Regions from separate parts of the Citrobacter telavivensis genome, predicted to be linked through region 1. Evidence: predicted binding sites of a transcription regulator. Region 1 holds the regulator's gene; the other holds the start of a gene.
The links. Region 1 encodes LexA, which represses DNA repair genes until DNA is damaged. Its sites were predicted from a motif close to TNCTGTATGTACATACAGNA; they were not measured.

Region 1 (7,484 bases):
ATAACGTCCTCTTTATTAGGCTGTGAATAGTGAGAGTAAACCGCCCAACTGCGTTCGTTTTCTGCTGGACGTGAGATTAAGTGTAGTCATAGATTCTGGGTTAAATTCACTATTCAGAATCTTTAACCATTACGAGACAGCAAACCAGGTTCCGTTTCGCCAGTGACGCCGCCAGATCCAGGCTAATGACAGCCCACGCAGCGCCAGAAATACCGCCAACGCCAGCCATAAACCGTGATTACCCAACACGGGTAGCGCGAATAGCGTCAGCGCAAACCCGGCGGCGGCCACCGCCATGCTGTTGCGCATTTCAGCCGCCCGCGTTGCGCCGATAAACATGCCATCCAGCAGATAGCACCAGACGCCGACCAGAGGCAAAATCGCCTGCCAGAGCAGGTAGCGATCGGCCAGTTGTTGGATTTGCGGTAGTGATGTCAGCAGCGCAACGATCGGTTCGCCGGCGAGTAAATAAACCAGTGAAAACAGCAGCGCGACGATACCAGACTGACGGCACGCGGCACGCCAGACTTCCAGTAACTGACTGCCGTCGCGGGCACCATAGGCCTGACCGGAATGCGCCTCCACGGCGTAAGCAAAGCCATCCAGCGCATAGGCCGTAAACGTCAGCAGCGTCATCAATACGGCGTTAACGGCGATGATATCGCTGCCCAGTCTGGCCCCCAGCACGGTGATAGCGCCAAAGCAGAGTTGCAGCAGCAGTGAACGCAGCATGATGTCGCGATTGAGCGCCAGAAGACGACGAATGTTTCCCCGCCAGGCCTGTTTGAGCATAACGAGGGAGACGCCACGCAGGTGCAACACCTTGCGCACCATCAGCAAACCGATCAGCAGCGTCGCATATTCCGCGATCACCGTCGCCAGCGCGGCCCCTTGCACGTTCATGTGCAACCCCATCACCAGCCAGAGGTCGAGCACAATATTCAGGATATTGCCGACAATCAGCAGGATCACCGGCGCACGCGCGTACTGTACGCCCAGTAACCAACCGAGCAGTACCAAATTCGCCAGCGATGCCGGGGCGCTCAGCCAGCGAATGGCCAGAAACCGTCTTGCCTGTTCCAGCACCGCTTCGCTACCACCCACAATGTGCAGCGCCAGATCGATAATCGGTGTACGAAAGAGCGCAATCACTGCCCCTGCGCCCAACGCCAGGATCAGCGGTTGCACCAGAGCCCGCGCCAGCGCCTGAGGATTCTTCGCACCGAACGCCTGCGCCGTCAACCCGGTCGTGCTCATGCGTAAAAAGAGCAGGAGCATGAACAGAAAACTGGTTGCCGTCGCCCCCACCGCCACCCCGCCGAGATACACGGGGCTGTCCAGGTGACCAATGACCGCCGTATCCACCAGTCCCAACAGCGGAACGGTGATATTGGAGAAAATCATCGGTAAGGCGAGACGCCAGAGCGCTTTGTCAGCAGAAGCAAAAAACGGCATGGAGCGAGCCTGAGAAGAGGTTATAACGAGAGTGGTGAGAGTGCCGGATGGCGGCGTAAACGCCTCATCCGGCCTACAGGAATACTACAGCCATTCACCGTTACGGATGACGCCAACGGCCAATCCTTCGATGGTGAAATTCTGTTCGCGAAGGTCAACCAGGATAGGTTTAAATTCGCTGTTTTCAGGCAGCAACTCAACTTTGTTGCCCTGTTTTTTCAAGCGTTTGACCGTCACTTCGTCGTCGATACGCGCCACAACCACCTGGCCATTACGCACATCCTGGGTTTTGTGTACCGCCAACAAATCGCCATCCATAATGCCGATATCTTTCATCGACATTCCGCTGACGCGCAGCAGGAAATCGGCATTCGGCTTAAACAAAGACGGATCCACCTGATAATGGCCTTCAATGTGCTGCTGCGCCAGCAAGGGTTCGCCCGCCGCAACACGACCGATGAGTGGTAAACCCTCTTCTTCTTCCTGCAGCAGTCGAATGCCGCGAGAAGCGCCGGAGACGATTTCAATTGCTCCTTTACGCGCCAGCGCTTTCAGGTGTTCTTCAGCCGCGTTTGGGGAACGGAACCCCAAACGCTGTGCGATCTCTGCACGCGTCGGTGGCATACCTGTCTGGCTGATGTGATCCCGAATGAGATCAAACACCTCTTGTTGCCTGGCCGTTAACGCTTTCATTCCGCCCCCTGGGTGTATATACAGTTATGCTGTGAGTATATACAGCTAAAGGTGATTTTGGAACCACAAACTGCACATTCAACAGCAGATTTAACTTGTTATGGAATCAGGGTCGAAAAAACCTTAGCGAAAATGTGTCCACAGCAGGATGCCCCAGGTGATCAGCGCCACAATGATAGAGAGCAGCACCGCCGCCGAGCCCATATCTTTTGCGCGACCAGAGAGTTCGTGATAGTCAGAACCAATACGGTCCACCACGGCCTCGATGGCGCTGTTCAGGATTTCAACAATCATGACCAGCATGACGGAGCCAATCAACAGCACGCGCGTAATGGCATCCACATCCAGCCAACAGGCGATAGCCACGGCCAGCAAAACCGCCACGCTCTCCTGACGGAACGCGGCCTCGTTAATCCACGCGGCGCGAAAACCTTTCCAGGAATAGCCTGCGGCTTTGATAATTCGGGTGAATCCAGTGGTATTATTAGCCATTAAAAGAACCTTTTTGCATTATTGGCGTCAATGACATTGTCTTGTTAACTCATGTGATTCGAGTTAAGGCAACGCGGCGCGAAGTATGACGGGATACACCAGAAATTCACATGACTTTCTGATATCCTTGCAACGCAATTGCATTATTAACCAGAGGCTTTACATCGTTTATGTCCGGCTGGCCACGAATTTACTACAAAATCCTGAATTTACCATTAAGCGTACTGGTAAAAAGCAAGTCTATTCCGGCAGATCCTGCCCCGGAGTTAGGACTCGATACCTCTCGTCCAATTATGTACGTTTTACCGTACAACTCCAAAGCGGACTTGCTGACGCTGCGCGCGCAATGCCTGGCGCACGATCTCCCCGACCCATTAGAGCCGCTGGAGATCGATGGCACGCAGTTACCGCGCTATGTGTTCATTCACGGCGGACCGCGGGTGTTCACCTATTACACGCCGAAAGAAGAGTCCATTAAGCTGTTCCATAACTATCTCGACCTGCATCGCAGCAATCCGGATCTGGATGTGCAAATGGTGCCGGTGTCGGTGATGTTTGGACGCTCACCGGGTCGCGAGAAGGGTGAGGTTAACCCGCCGCTGCGTATGCTTAACGGCATCCAGAAATTCGTTGCCGTCTCCTGGCTGGGTCGCGACAGCTTTGTCCGTTTCTCTCCTTCCGTCTCCCTGCGCCGCATGGCCGATGAGCACGGCACGGATAAAATCATTGCGCAGAAACTGGCACGCGTGGCGCGTATGCACTTTGCCCGTCAGCGACTGGCTGCTGTGGGGCCACGTCTGCCTGCACGTCAGGATCTCTTCAACAAGCTGCTGGCGTCCAAAGCGATTGCCCGCGCGGTAGAAGATGAAGCGCGCAGCAAGAAAATCTCCCATGAAAAGGCGCAGCAAAACGCGATTGCGCTGATGGAAGAGATCGCCGCCAACTTCTCATACGAGATGATTCGCCTGACTGACCGTATCCTGGGCTTCACCTGGAACCGGCTCTATCAGGGGATTAACGTTCACAACGCTGAGCGCGTGCGCCAGCTGGCGCACGACGGGCACGAAATTGTCTATGTTCCCTGCCACCGCAGCCACATGGACTATCTGTTGCTCTCTTACGTGCTCTACCACCAGGGGCTGGTGCCGCCGCATATTGCCGCGGGTATCAACCTGAACTTCTGGCCGGCAGGCCCGATCTTCCGCCGCCTGGGCGCGTTCTTCATTCGTCGTACCTTTAAGGGCAATAAGCTCTATTCCACCGTCTTCCGTGAGTATCTGGGCGAACTGTTCAGCCGCGGCTACTCGGTTGAATACTTTGTCGAAGGCGGTCGTTCCCGTACCGGTCGTCTGCTGGATCCGAAAACCGGCACGCTGTCGATGACTATCCAGGCGATGCTGCGCGGTGGCACCCGTCCGATCACCCTGGTGCCGATTTACATCGGTTACGAACACGTGATGGAAGTGGGAACCTATGCCAAAGAGCTGCGCGGGGCAACCAAAGAGAAAGAGAGTCTGCCGCAGATGCTGCGTGGCTTGAGCAAGCTGCGTAATCTCGGTCAGGGCTACGTGAACTTTGGCGAGCCGATGCCGTTGATGACATACCTGAATCACCACGTGCCGGAGTGGCGCGAGTCTATCGATCCCATCGAAGCCGTGCGTCCAGCCTGGCTGACGCCAACGGTGAACGGGATTGCGGCAGAGCTGATGGTGCGTATTAACAACGCGGGTGCGGCAAACGCCATGAACCTGTGCTGCACCGCGCTGCTAGCTTCTCGTCAGCGTTCGCTGACCCGCGAGCAACTGACCGAGCAGCTCAACTGTTATCTGGATCTGATGCGCAATGTGCCGTATTCCTCTGATTCGACCGTACCGTCTGTCAGCGCCGACGATCTTATCGATCACGCGTTGCAGATGAACAAGTTCGAAGTCGAGAAGGATACCATTGGCGATATCATCATTCTGCCGCGCGAGCAGGCGGTGCTGATGACCTACTATCGCAATAACATCGCGCATATGCTGGTGTTGCCTTCACTGATGGCGGCGATCGTCACCCAGCATCGTCATATTTCCCGCGAAGCGCTGCTGCAACACGTTGACGTGCTCTACCCGATGCTGAAAGCCGAACTGTTCCTGCGCTGGGAGCGTGATGAACTGGCAGGCGTGATTGACGCGCTGACGGCTGAAATGCAGCGTCAGGGGCTGATTACCGTTCAGGACGACGAGTTGCATATCAACCCGGCCCACTCCCGCACGCTGCAACTGCTGGCGGCGGGCGCGCGCGAAACGCTGCAACGCTATGCCATCACCTTCTGGCTGCTGAGCGCCAACCCGTCTATCAACCGCGGGACGCTGGAGAAAGAAAGCCGCACCGTGGCGCAGCGTTTGTCCGTGCTGCACGGTATCAACGCACCGGAATTCTTCGACAAGGCGGTGTTCAGCTCACTGGTGCTGACCCTGCGTGACGAGGGTTACATCAGCGATACCGGCGATGCGGAACCGGGCGAAACGATGAAGGTGTATCAGATGCTGGCGGAGCTCATCACGTCGGATGTGCGCCTGACGATTGAGAGCGCAACACAAGGCGAGTAATACATAGAAAAGCCGGTCGAGATGACCGGCTTTTTTTATGTCAGATTGCCGGATGGCGGCGTTCCGCCTGATCCGGCCTACATCGGCTTACCGTCTGGTAGGCCAATAAGCGCAGCGCCATCGGACAAGATGCTTTATAAGTGCCAGTAACTCATCGCCAGACCGATAAAGAGTACCAGTCCCACGTAGTTATTGTTCATGAACGCTTTGAAGCACGCTTCACGTTCGCGGTTGGCAATCAGCTTCTGCTGCCAGACAAACAGCGCGCCAGCGACCAGTACAGACCCGTAATAGCCCAGCCCCAGGCCGTTCAGACAACCAATCAGGGCCATCAGCGCCAGCACCGCCACCTGCAAGATACCGATGATCAGCTTGTCATGCTCGCCAAACAGAATGGCGGTCGATTTGATGCCGATTTTCAGATCGTCATCGCGGTCAACCATCGCGTACTGCGTGTCGTAGGCCACCGCCCACAGAATGTTGGCCAGGAACATCAGCCAGCAGCTCAACGGTACCGATTCACTCACCGCCGCGAAGGCCATCGGAATCGACCAGCCAAACGCCGCCCCCAGCACCACCTGCGGTAGATGGGTGTAGCGCTTCATAAACGGATAGACCCACGCCAGCGCCAGCGCCGCAATTGACAGCAGAATGGTCATGGTATTGAGCGTCAGCACCAGTAGAAACGAGAGCACCACCAGCACGACAAACAGCGTCCGGGCCTCTTTCTCCGTCACCGCGCCGCTGGGCAACGGGCGGTTCGCCGTGCGTTTAACGTGCCCGTCGAATTTCCGATCGGCATAGTCATTAACCACACATCCGGCGGCACGCATCAGCCAGACCCCGGCGACAAACACCGCCAGGATCCACAATTGAGGGACTCCAGGGGTCGCCACCCACAGCGCCCACAGCGTCGGCCAGAGCAGCAGTAAGGCGCCGATGGGCTTATCCGTACGCATCAAGCGGTGAAACGCCAGCAGCTTATTCTGCGTCAGACTCCACTCCATTTTATTTTCCTCTTAGTACAACGGTGATGCGGGTAAAAACAGTTCGGTCAACATCAGCGGCTTACCGCTCAGTCGCAGTCGGGAACGGCGTCCCCACAGCCCGGCATCACAACCAATTTCAATAAAATCTCGGGTCAACGTCGATGATGTAAACAGATAACGCCCCAGCGGGGTCTTGCCCAAATTTTGTAAGGCCAGCTCAGGGCCAGACAGCGTGGATTCGGGCACCACGGTGCGTCCGGCCAGCCAGGGTTCATCATCGGCACATAACAGGATTTCACGCAGCCAGTAGCGGGTTTCTTTTGGCAGTCGGGTTAGCTCTTCCACCACCTCATGTTGACCCACAAATCCTTCCCTGATCAGTGTCACAGTGACCCGTTTTCCCTGCTGCTCAAAACGTTTTGTCATGGAATCTTCCAGTAGCAGCCAGTCGAGCTGTTCTGGGTCCAGGGCGGGGATCTCTTCAAAATAGCGCAGCGCACGCAGTTGCGTTAACGCGGGGTGTGACATGCCTGACTCTCCGTTTCATAACTGAAAGGCATTGTATCGCAGAAAAGAGCTTACGGGAGATGGAAACATAATTAAGTGATCTGTTGCGCAACAGAAGCGTAACAAGTCGCAGGAAATGCTAAAAAAAAGGTGCGCCAGATGACGCACCAGTTGTTGCAAATCAGCAATGTGGGGAGAACATTACCCCTTGCCTTTTACACTGCTGATAAAGGTGGAACGGGCAGATGTCGATCCCAGACGTTCAGCTTCATCAAGCAGTTTCAGCGCTTTATCAACGTCGCCTTTGGCAACGGCGTCTTTAATCGCTTTGTTAAAGTAGCTTTCGGTGTCATTCAACATCGGCTCGCTTTTCTTGGCAGGTGCAGGAGCCACCGCCGGCGCGGCAACAGGTGCAGCATAGGTCGGCGCAGGGGCGGCAGTATTCCCCACCGTCACCGGACCTGGGCCGGAAGAACCAAACAGTGGCCCCACCAGCACGCTGGAGCTGCTGTTGGTTTTCACTTTCAGCTTCAGCAGGCCGTCGGTGGTATGACGGGCAATCGGATCCGGAATATCCGGAACAGAGTTACCCACCCCTTTGGCATAGGCTTTCGCCGGGTCGAGCAGTTTGGTGGTCTGCTGGAGATCTTTCTCGGTCGTAAAGACCAGAACATAAAGTTTCTGCTGGCCCAGCGCTGGCGTCAGGCGCATAACCCCTTCCAGGCGATCCGCGCTCATCACGCCGGGCTCCTGGTAG
Region 2 (7,484 bases), on a different contig from region 1:
ACCTCGATACGTCGCCGGAATTCTACGGCAACATCATCACCACCCGTTCCTACCAGGAGCGTCTCGATACGCTGGACAAAGTGCGCGAAGCCGGGATCAAAGTCTGTTCTGGCGGCATCGTCGGTCTGGGCGAGACGGTGACAGACCGCGCCGGGCTGCTCCTGCAACTGGCAAATCTGCCGACCCCGCCGGAAAGCGTGCCGATCAACATGTTGGTGAAGGTGAAGGGCACGCCGCTGGCGGATAACGATGACGTTGACGCGTTTGATTTTATTCGCACCATTGCCGTGGCGCGCATCATGATGCCGACCTCTTATGTTCGTCTGTCCGCCGGTCGCGAGCAGATGAATGAGCAAACGCAGGCCATGTGCTTTATGGCCGGGGCCAACTCCATTTTCTACGGCTGCAAACTGCTCACCACGCCAAACCCGGAAGAGGACAAAGATCTCCAGCTCTTCCATAAGCTGGGACTGAATCCACAGCAGACGTCGGTGCTTGCGGGGGATAACGAGCAGCGTGCGCGTCTGGAGCAGGCGCTGCTGACGCCGGATACCGACAATTACTACAACGCGGCTGCCGTATGATCTGGCAACGGAAAATCGACGATGCGCTGACGGCGCGTCGTTCGGCGGATACTCTGCGCCGCCGTTACGCGGTCGTGCAGGGGGCCGGTCGCTGGCTGGAGGCGAACGACCAGCGCTATCTCAATTTCTCCAGCAATGATTATCTGGGCTTAAGCCACCATCCACGCATCGTTCGCGCCTGGCAGCAGGGATCGGAACGGTTTGGCGTCGGCAGCGGCGGCTCGGGTCACGTCAGCGGTTATTCCATCGCCCATCAGCAACTGGAAGAAGAACTGGCCGACTGGCTGGGCTATCCGCGCGCGCTGCTGTTTATCTCCGGTTTCGCCGCAAACCAGGCGGTGATTACCGCGCTGATGGAAAAGGATGACCGGATTGTCGCTGACCGCCTCAGCCATGCTTCGCTACTGGAAGCGGCCAGTCTAAGCCCGGCGCAGCTTCGCCGCTTTACCCATAACGACGCGTCGCATCTCACGCGCCTGCTTGATGTCCCCTGTTCGGGGCGACAGCTGGTGGTGACCGAGGGGGTGTTCAGCATGGATGGCGACAGCGCGCCGCTTGCGGAAATTCAGCGCGCTGCCCAGACGCGAAAGGCCTGGCTGCTGGTGGATGACGCCCACGGTGTTGGCGTGTGCGGGGACGAGGGGCGTGGGAGCTGCTGGCAGCAGCGGGTAAAACCGGCGCTGTTGGTGGTGACGTTTGGCAAAGGGTTTGGCGTCAGCGGTGCGGCGATCCTGTGCTCCGAAAGCGTTGCCGATTATCTGCTGCAGTTCGCCCGTCATCTGATATACAGCACCAGCATGCCGCCCGCGCAGGCGATGGCGCTACAGGCGTCGCTTTCGGTGATTCGCAGTCAGGAAGGTGACGCGCGCAGGGAGAAACTGGCTGCGCTTATCCAGCGCTTTCGTTCATCAGTCAATCACGCCGATTTCACCCTGGCGCAGTCGCACAGTGCCATCCAGCCGCTGATTGTCGGCGAAAATGCACGCGCGTTACGGCTGGCGGACACCCTGCGCCGTCAGGGATGCTGGGTCACGGCTATCCGTCCACCGACCGTGCCCGCCGGGACGGCCCGTCTGCGCCTGACGTTAACCCAGGCGCATGAGCCCGAGGACATCGATCGTTTGCTGGAGGTGCTGCATGGGGCAAGTGAATAAGCAGGCTGTCGCAGCGGCGTTTGGCCGTGCGGCAGCGCACTATGAACAGCACGCCACATTGCAGCGTCTGAGCGCAGACGCCTTGCTGGCGCAACTGCCGCAACGCCCGTTTTCGCAGGTGCTGGATGCCGGCTGCGGGCCGGGTCGTCTGAGTCGCTACTGGCGCGAGCAGGGCAGCCAGGTTACCGCGCTGGATCTCTCTGCCCGGATGCTGGACGAGGCGCGTCGCCAGAATGTGGCGCATCACTATCTCGCCGGAGACATCGAATCGCTGCCGTTAGCCACCGCGTCGTTCGACCTGGCCTGGAGCAATCTGGCCGTGCAGTGGTGTGACAGTCTGCATCATGCGCTAAGCGAGCTTTACCGGGTCGTGCGTCCCGGCGGGCGTGTGGCCTTCACCACGCTGGCCCAGGACTCGCTGCCGGAGCTTCATCAGGCCTGGCGCGCGGTGGATGACCGGGCGCATGGCAACCGGTTTTTATCCCGTGAGGCGCTGTGTGACGCGATGCGCGGCTGGCAGGGGCATCATCAATCGATCTCCCTGACGCTGGAATTTGATGACGCTCTGAGCGCCATGCGCTCGCTGAAAGGTATCGGCGCGACCCATTTGCACGAGGGGCGCACGTCGCGCGTCTTAACCCGCTCGCAGTTGCAGCAGCTTCAACTGGCCTGGCCCCAGCGGCAGGGGAAATATCCTCTGACCTACCATCTTTTTGCAGGAGTGATTACACGTGACTAAACGTTATTTTGTCACCGGCACCGACACGGAAGTCGGTAAAACCGTCGCCAGCTGTGCACTGCTACAGGCGGCGCGCAGTCTGGGCTACCGGACGGCTGGCTATAAACCCGTCGCCTCAGGCAGTGAAATGACGCCAGAAGGACTGCGCAACAGCGATGCCCTGGCGCTTCAGCGCAACAGCAGTCTGGCGCTGGACTATGCGGCGGTGAATCCTTACACCTTCGCGGAACCCACCTCACCGCATATCATCAGCGCCGATGAAGGGAGGCCGATTCATGCTGACGTGATGTCAGAGGGATTACGCGCGCTGGATGCACAGGCGGAGTGGCTGTTGGTCGAAGGCGCAGGCGGCTGGTTTACCCCGCTTGCGGAGGATTTGACCTTCGCCGACTGGGTGCAGCGCGAGCGGTTGCCGGTTATCCTGGTCGTCGGCGTAAAGTTGGGATGTATTAACCATGCCATGCTGACAGCGCAGGCGGTACAGCAGGCAGGACTCCGGCTTGCCGGATGGGTGGCGAATGACGTCACGCCGCCGGGGAAACGCCACCACGAGTATATGACGACGCTTCAGCGGGTCATCCCTGCGCCGCTGTTGGGCGAAATCCCGTGGCTTGACGGTGGAGCCGAAAACGCGGTCACAGGACAATATCTGGATCTCGCTTTGCTCGTGGACGAGTAAGAGGCGAAATTGCGAGCAAGATCTCGCCTGCCAGGGGCGCTTCGTTAGCTGATAAAAATCAAAATTTAGCGATAATTTTTTTTTATGTGCGTCCTGGTGGGCCGGACCGGGAATTTGCCAGGCGGCAGGCCATACGGCCTGCAGGCAGTTATCCACTATTCCTGTGGATAACCTTGTGTATTAGAGTTAGAAAACACAAGGCAAGCGAGAGAATACGCGGCTTCCAGCTGAATTGGCGCGAAAGACGGCTTTACGAAATAGTCGTTGTTTTACAGCTCGTTAGATAAAATCAATGGCTGTCATATTGCGGTCATTGAATGCAATAAAACTTTCATAACACATCTTGACAATGTTAACGAAGTCATTGGTCTGGGGATAAACCCGCTTCCTGGTATAATATCTTGTCTGCGATGAAATTTTAGCCGCCTGCGAACCGATTTTATCACGCGTAACACAAATATTATGAGGCGTTACTGTTTTTTCATCCAGTATATTTTACTGGCAATATTATCCTCTGCGAGTAAAATTACACACCTGCCCGCCCATTCCTTCAGGTAGCTGCTCATGAGTAAACCGTTCAAACTGAATTCCGCATTTAAACCTTCCGGCGATCAGCCCGAGGCGATACGACGTCTGGAAGAGGGACTGGAGGACGGCCTGGCGCATCAGACGCTGCTTGGCGTAACGGGGTCAGGGAAAACCTTCACCATCGCCAATGTGATTGCCGATCTACAGCGCCCGACGATGGTGCTGGCACCCAACAAAACGCTGGCGGCGCAGCTTTATGGCGAAATGAAAGAGTTTTTCCCGGATAACGCCGTCGAGTATTTCGTCTCCTACTACGACTACTATCAGCCGGAAGCGTACGTTCCCAGCTCTGATACCTTCATCGAAAAGGATGCGTCGGTGAACGAACACATTGAGCAAATGCGTTTGTCTGCCACCAAAGCATTGCTGGAGCGCCGTGACGTGATCGTCGTGGCATCCGTTTCTGCCATCTATGGTCTGGGTGATCCGGATTTATACCTGAAGATGATGCTGCATATGACGGTAGGGATGATCATCGATCAGCGCGCCATTCTGCGTCGACTGGCCGAACTGCAATATACCCGCAACGATCAGGCTTTCCAGCGCGGGACCTTCCGCGTGCGCGGTGAAGTGATCGACATCTTCCCGGCGGAATCCGACGACATTGCGCTGCGCGTTGAGCTGTTTGACGAAGAGGTGGAGCGTTTGTCGCTGTTTGACCCGCTGACCGGGCAGGTGGAGTCCACCATTTCGCGCTACACCATCTACCCGAAAACGCACTACGTGACCCCGCGTGAGCGCATTGTGCAGGCGATGGAAGAGATCAAAGTCGAACTGGCTGAACGACGTAAAGTCCTGCTCGCTAATGACAAACTGCTGGAAGAGCAGCGTCTGAGCCAACGTACCCAGTTTGACCTGGAGATGATGAACGAGCTGGGCTACTGCTCGGGGATTGAAAACTACTCGCGCTTTCTCTCAGGACGCGGGCCGGGTGAGCCGCCGCCGACGTTGTTTGACTATCTGCCCGCCGACGGTTTGCTGGTGGTGGATGAATCCCACGTGACTATCCCGCAGATTGGTGGGATGTATCGTGGCGACCGCGCGCGTAAAGAGACGCTGGTGGAGTACGGTTTCCGTCTGCCGTCGGCGCTGGATAACCGGCCGTTAAAGTTCGAAGAGTTTGAAGCGCTGGCACCGCAGACCATCTACGTTTCTGCGACGCCGGGCAATTACGAACTGGAGAAATCCGGCGGCGATGTGGTTGATCAGGTGGTGCGTCCGACAGGGTTACTGGATCCGGTGATTGAAGTGCGTCCGGTGGCAACGCAGGTGGACGATCTGCTTTCTGAGATCCGCAAGCGCGCGCAGATCAACGAGCGTGTGCTAGTGACCACGCTGACCAAACGGATGGCGGAAGATCTTACCGAATATCTGGAAGAGCACGGCGAGCGGGTGCGCTATCTGCACTCGGACATCGATACCGTGGAGCGTATGGAAATCATTCGTGACCTGCGTCTGGGCGAGTTTGACGTGCTGGTGGGGATCAACCTGTTGCGCGAAGGTCTCGATATGCCTGAGGTGTCGCTGGTGGCGATTCTCGACGCCGACAAGGAAGGGTTCCTGCGTTCCGAACGTTCGCTGATTCAGACCATCGGTCGTGCGGCGCGTAACATCAACGGGAAGGCGATTCTCTACGGCGACAAAATCACGGCCTCAATGGCGAAGGCGATTAGCGAAACCGAACGCCGTCGCGAGAAACAGCAGCAGTACAACGAAGAGCACGGCATTATCCCGCAGGGCCTGAATAAAAAAGTGGTCGATATTCTGGCGCTGGGGCAGAACATCGCGAAAACCAAGGCGAAGGGCAGAGGCAAGTCGCGTTCCGCGGCGAAGTCGGATGTGGTCGAACTGGACATGACGCCAAAAGCGCTGCAGCAGAAGATTCACGAGCTGGAAGGGCAGATGATGCAGCATGCGCAGAACCTGGAGTTCGAAGAGGCCGCGCAGATCCGCGATCAACTGCATCAGCTGCGTGAACTGTTTATCGCCGCGTCGTAGTCCAGGCCAGGCTTTGTAGGCCGGATAAGCGAAGCGCCATCCGGCAATAAAATACTCATCCCAAAGTTTGCACTGCTTTCTCCAGCGCGCTGTGTAATAACTGGCGGTCATGGCGATAGGGAATATCGCTGGCCTCCAGCACTTCCTGAATCACCACCCGATCACTGACCGCAGAGATATCCACTTTCGGCCCCACGATCACCGCATCAACGACTTTCTTGCCAACATACTGCTCCATAATGGTTAGCTTATCGAGAAGCGTGAGGCTCGCGGCGGGGATGCTCAGTTCCCGACCCAGATTACCGATATAGACCATGGGCGCCTGTGTGCGCCGTAGCGCCTGCGCAAGATCATCCAGCAGCAGGATCGGCATCAGGCTGGTGTAAAAGCTGCCCGGGCCGATAATAATCAGATCGGCGTCGTTAATCGCCTGCACCGCTTCCCGGGTGGTCGGTACCTTCGGCGACAGCATCAGCTCCTGCAACGGTGAGGTGAGTTGATCGATATTCACTTCACCGTACACTTCATGCCCCTGATCGTCGATCGCCATCAGGTCAACAGGCAACTCCGACATGGGGATTAAATGTGCATCTACCTTCAGCAGATTACGAATTAAATTGATGGCTTCCAGAGGCCGCACGCTCAGGTGATCGAGCGCCTTTAACATCAGATTTCCGAGGTTATGGCCGGAAAGTTCGCCATTACCGCCAAAACGGTATTCAAACATGGCGGAGGCGACGCTCGGTTCGGTAATCAGTTGATTAAGACAGTTGCGCATATCGCCCCAGGCGATTCCCCCTTCTGAACGGCGAATACGGCCCGTCGAGCCGCCGTTATCGGTGGTAGTCACGATACCGGTAAGGCGCGAACCCAGGGGAGAGAGGGAAGAGAGAACGCGTCCTAATCCATGCCCTCCGCCGAGAGCAACGACACGATCCAGGTCAGCCAGCGTACGATTGCGCATAAAAATTCCTGAAGTCAGATTTACCGCGCTACAGTAGCGCAAACAGGGGCTTTTCAGCAATTCGCCAGCGGCGAGTTGAGAAAATAAATTCTGCCACACTACCTCTTTATGGTGATGCGCGCCTGACAGCGAAATGATGTACATCAATGCAAAAGTGCTATTTTCGCTTATTCTGTAGCGAAATAGCACGATCATGACGCTATATACATGATTATACAGCGTTAAGTGTGAATGGCATAATGCGCGTTTACACGCTAGTATCGGCATAACCACAGTAAACACTCTAGCCTCTGCACCTGGGTCAAATGATACGGTGCTTTGGCCGTGACAATGCAAACGCATTGCCACCAGGGCGCAGGAAGAAATGACTTCGCCTCCCATATTTGGAAAGGTGTACATGGCCTCACAACTGACCGATGCTTTCGCGCGCAAGTTTTACTACTTGCGTCTGTCGATTACCGACGTGTGTAACTTTCGTTGCACATACTGCTTGCCGGATGGCTACAAGCCCGGCGGCGTCACTAATAAAGGTTTTCTCACCGTCGATGAAATTCGTCGGGTGACACGCGCCTTTGCCAACCTGGGCACTGAAAAAGTGCGCCTGACCGGTGGCGAACCCTCCCTGCGTCGCGACTTTACTGACATCATTGCCGCCGTGCGTGAAAACGACGCGATTCGTCAGCTGGCGGTGACCACGAACGGCTACCGTCTGGCGCGTGATGCTGCCCACTGGCGCGATGCTGGCCTGACCGGCATTAACGTTAGCGTCGACAGCCTC

Region 2: a site for LexA is predicted at 3,628-3,647, ahead of uvrB (excinuclease ABC subunit UvrB). Genes of this name have one in related genera too.

What each region holds. Positions count from the first base shown of each region.
Region 1 is NZ_JBGUBF010000006.1:60,062-67,545, reverse strand. Features, by position in the region: gene dinF (MATE family efflux transporter DinF) at 130-1,455, opposite strand; gene lexA (transcriptional repressor LexA) at 1,540-2,148, opposite strand; gene ACERJC_RS20245 (diacylglycerol kinase) at 2,272-2,640, opposite strand; gene plsB (glycerol-3-phosphate 1-O-acyltransferase PlsB) at 2,811-5,231, shown strand; gene ubiA (4-hydroxybenzoate octaprenyltransferase) at 5,366-6,238, opposite strand; gene ubiC (chorismate lyase) at 6,251-6,748, opposite strand; gene malM (maltose operon protein MalM) at 6,929-7,484, opposite strand, start outside.
Region 2 is NZ_JBGUBF010000001.1:568,378-575,861, forward strand. Features, by position in the region: gene bioB (biotin synthase BioB) at 1-584, shown strand, start outside; gene bioF (8-amino-7-oxononanoate synthase) at 581-1,738, shown strand; gene bioC (malonyl-ACP O-methyltransferase BioC) at 1,722-2,477, shown strand; gene bioD (dethiobiotin synthase) at 2,470-3,156, shown strand; gene uvrB (excinuclease ABC subunit UvrB) at 3,721-5,742, shown strand; gene yvcK (uridine diphosphate-N-acetylglucosamine-binding protein YvcK) at 5,798-6,706, opposite strand; molybdenum cofactor riboswitch at 6,974-7,116, shown strand; gene moaA (GTP 3',8-cyclase MoaA) at 7,104-7,484, shown strand, end outside.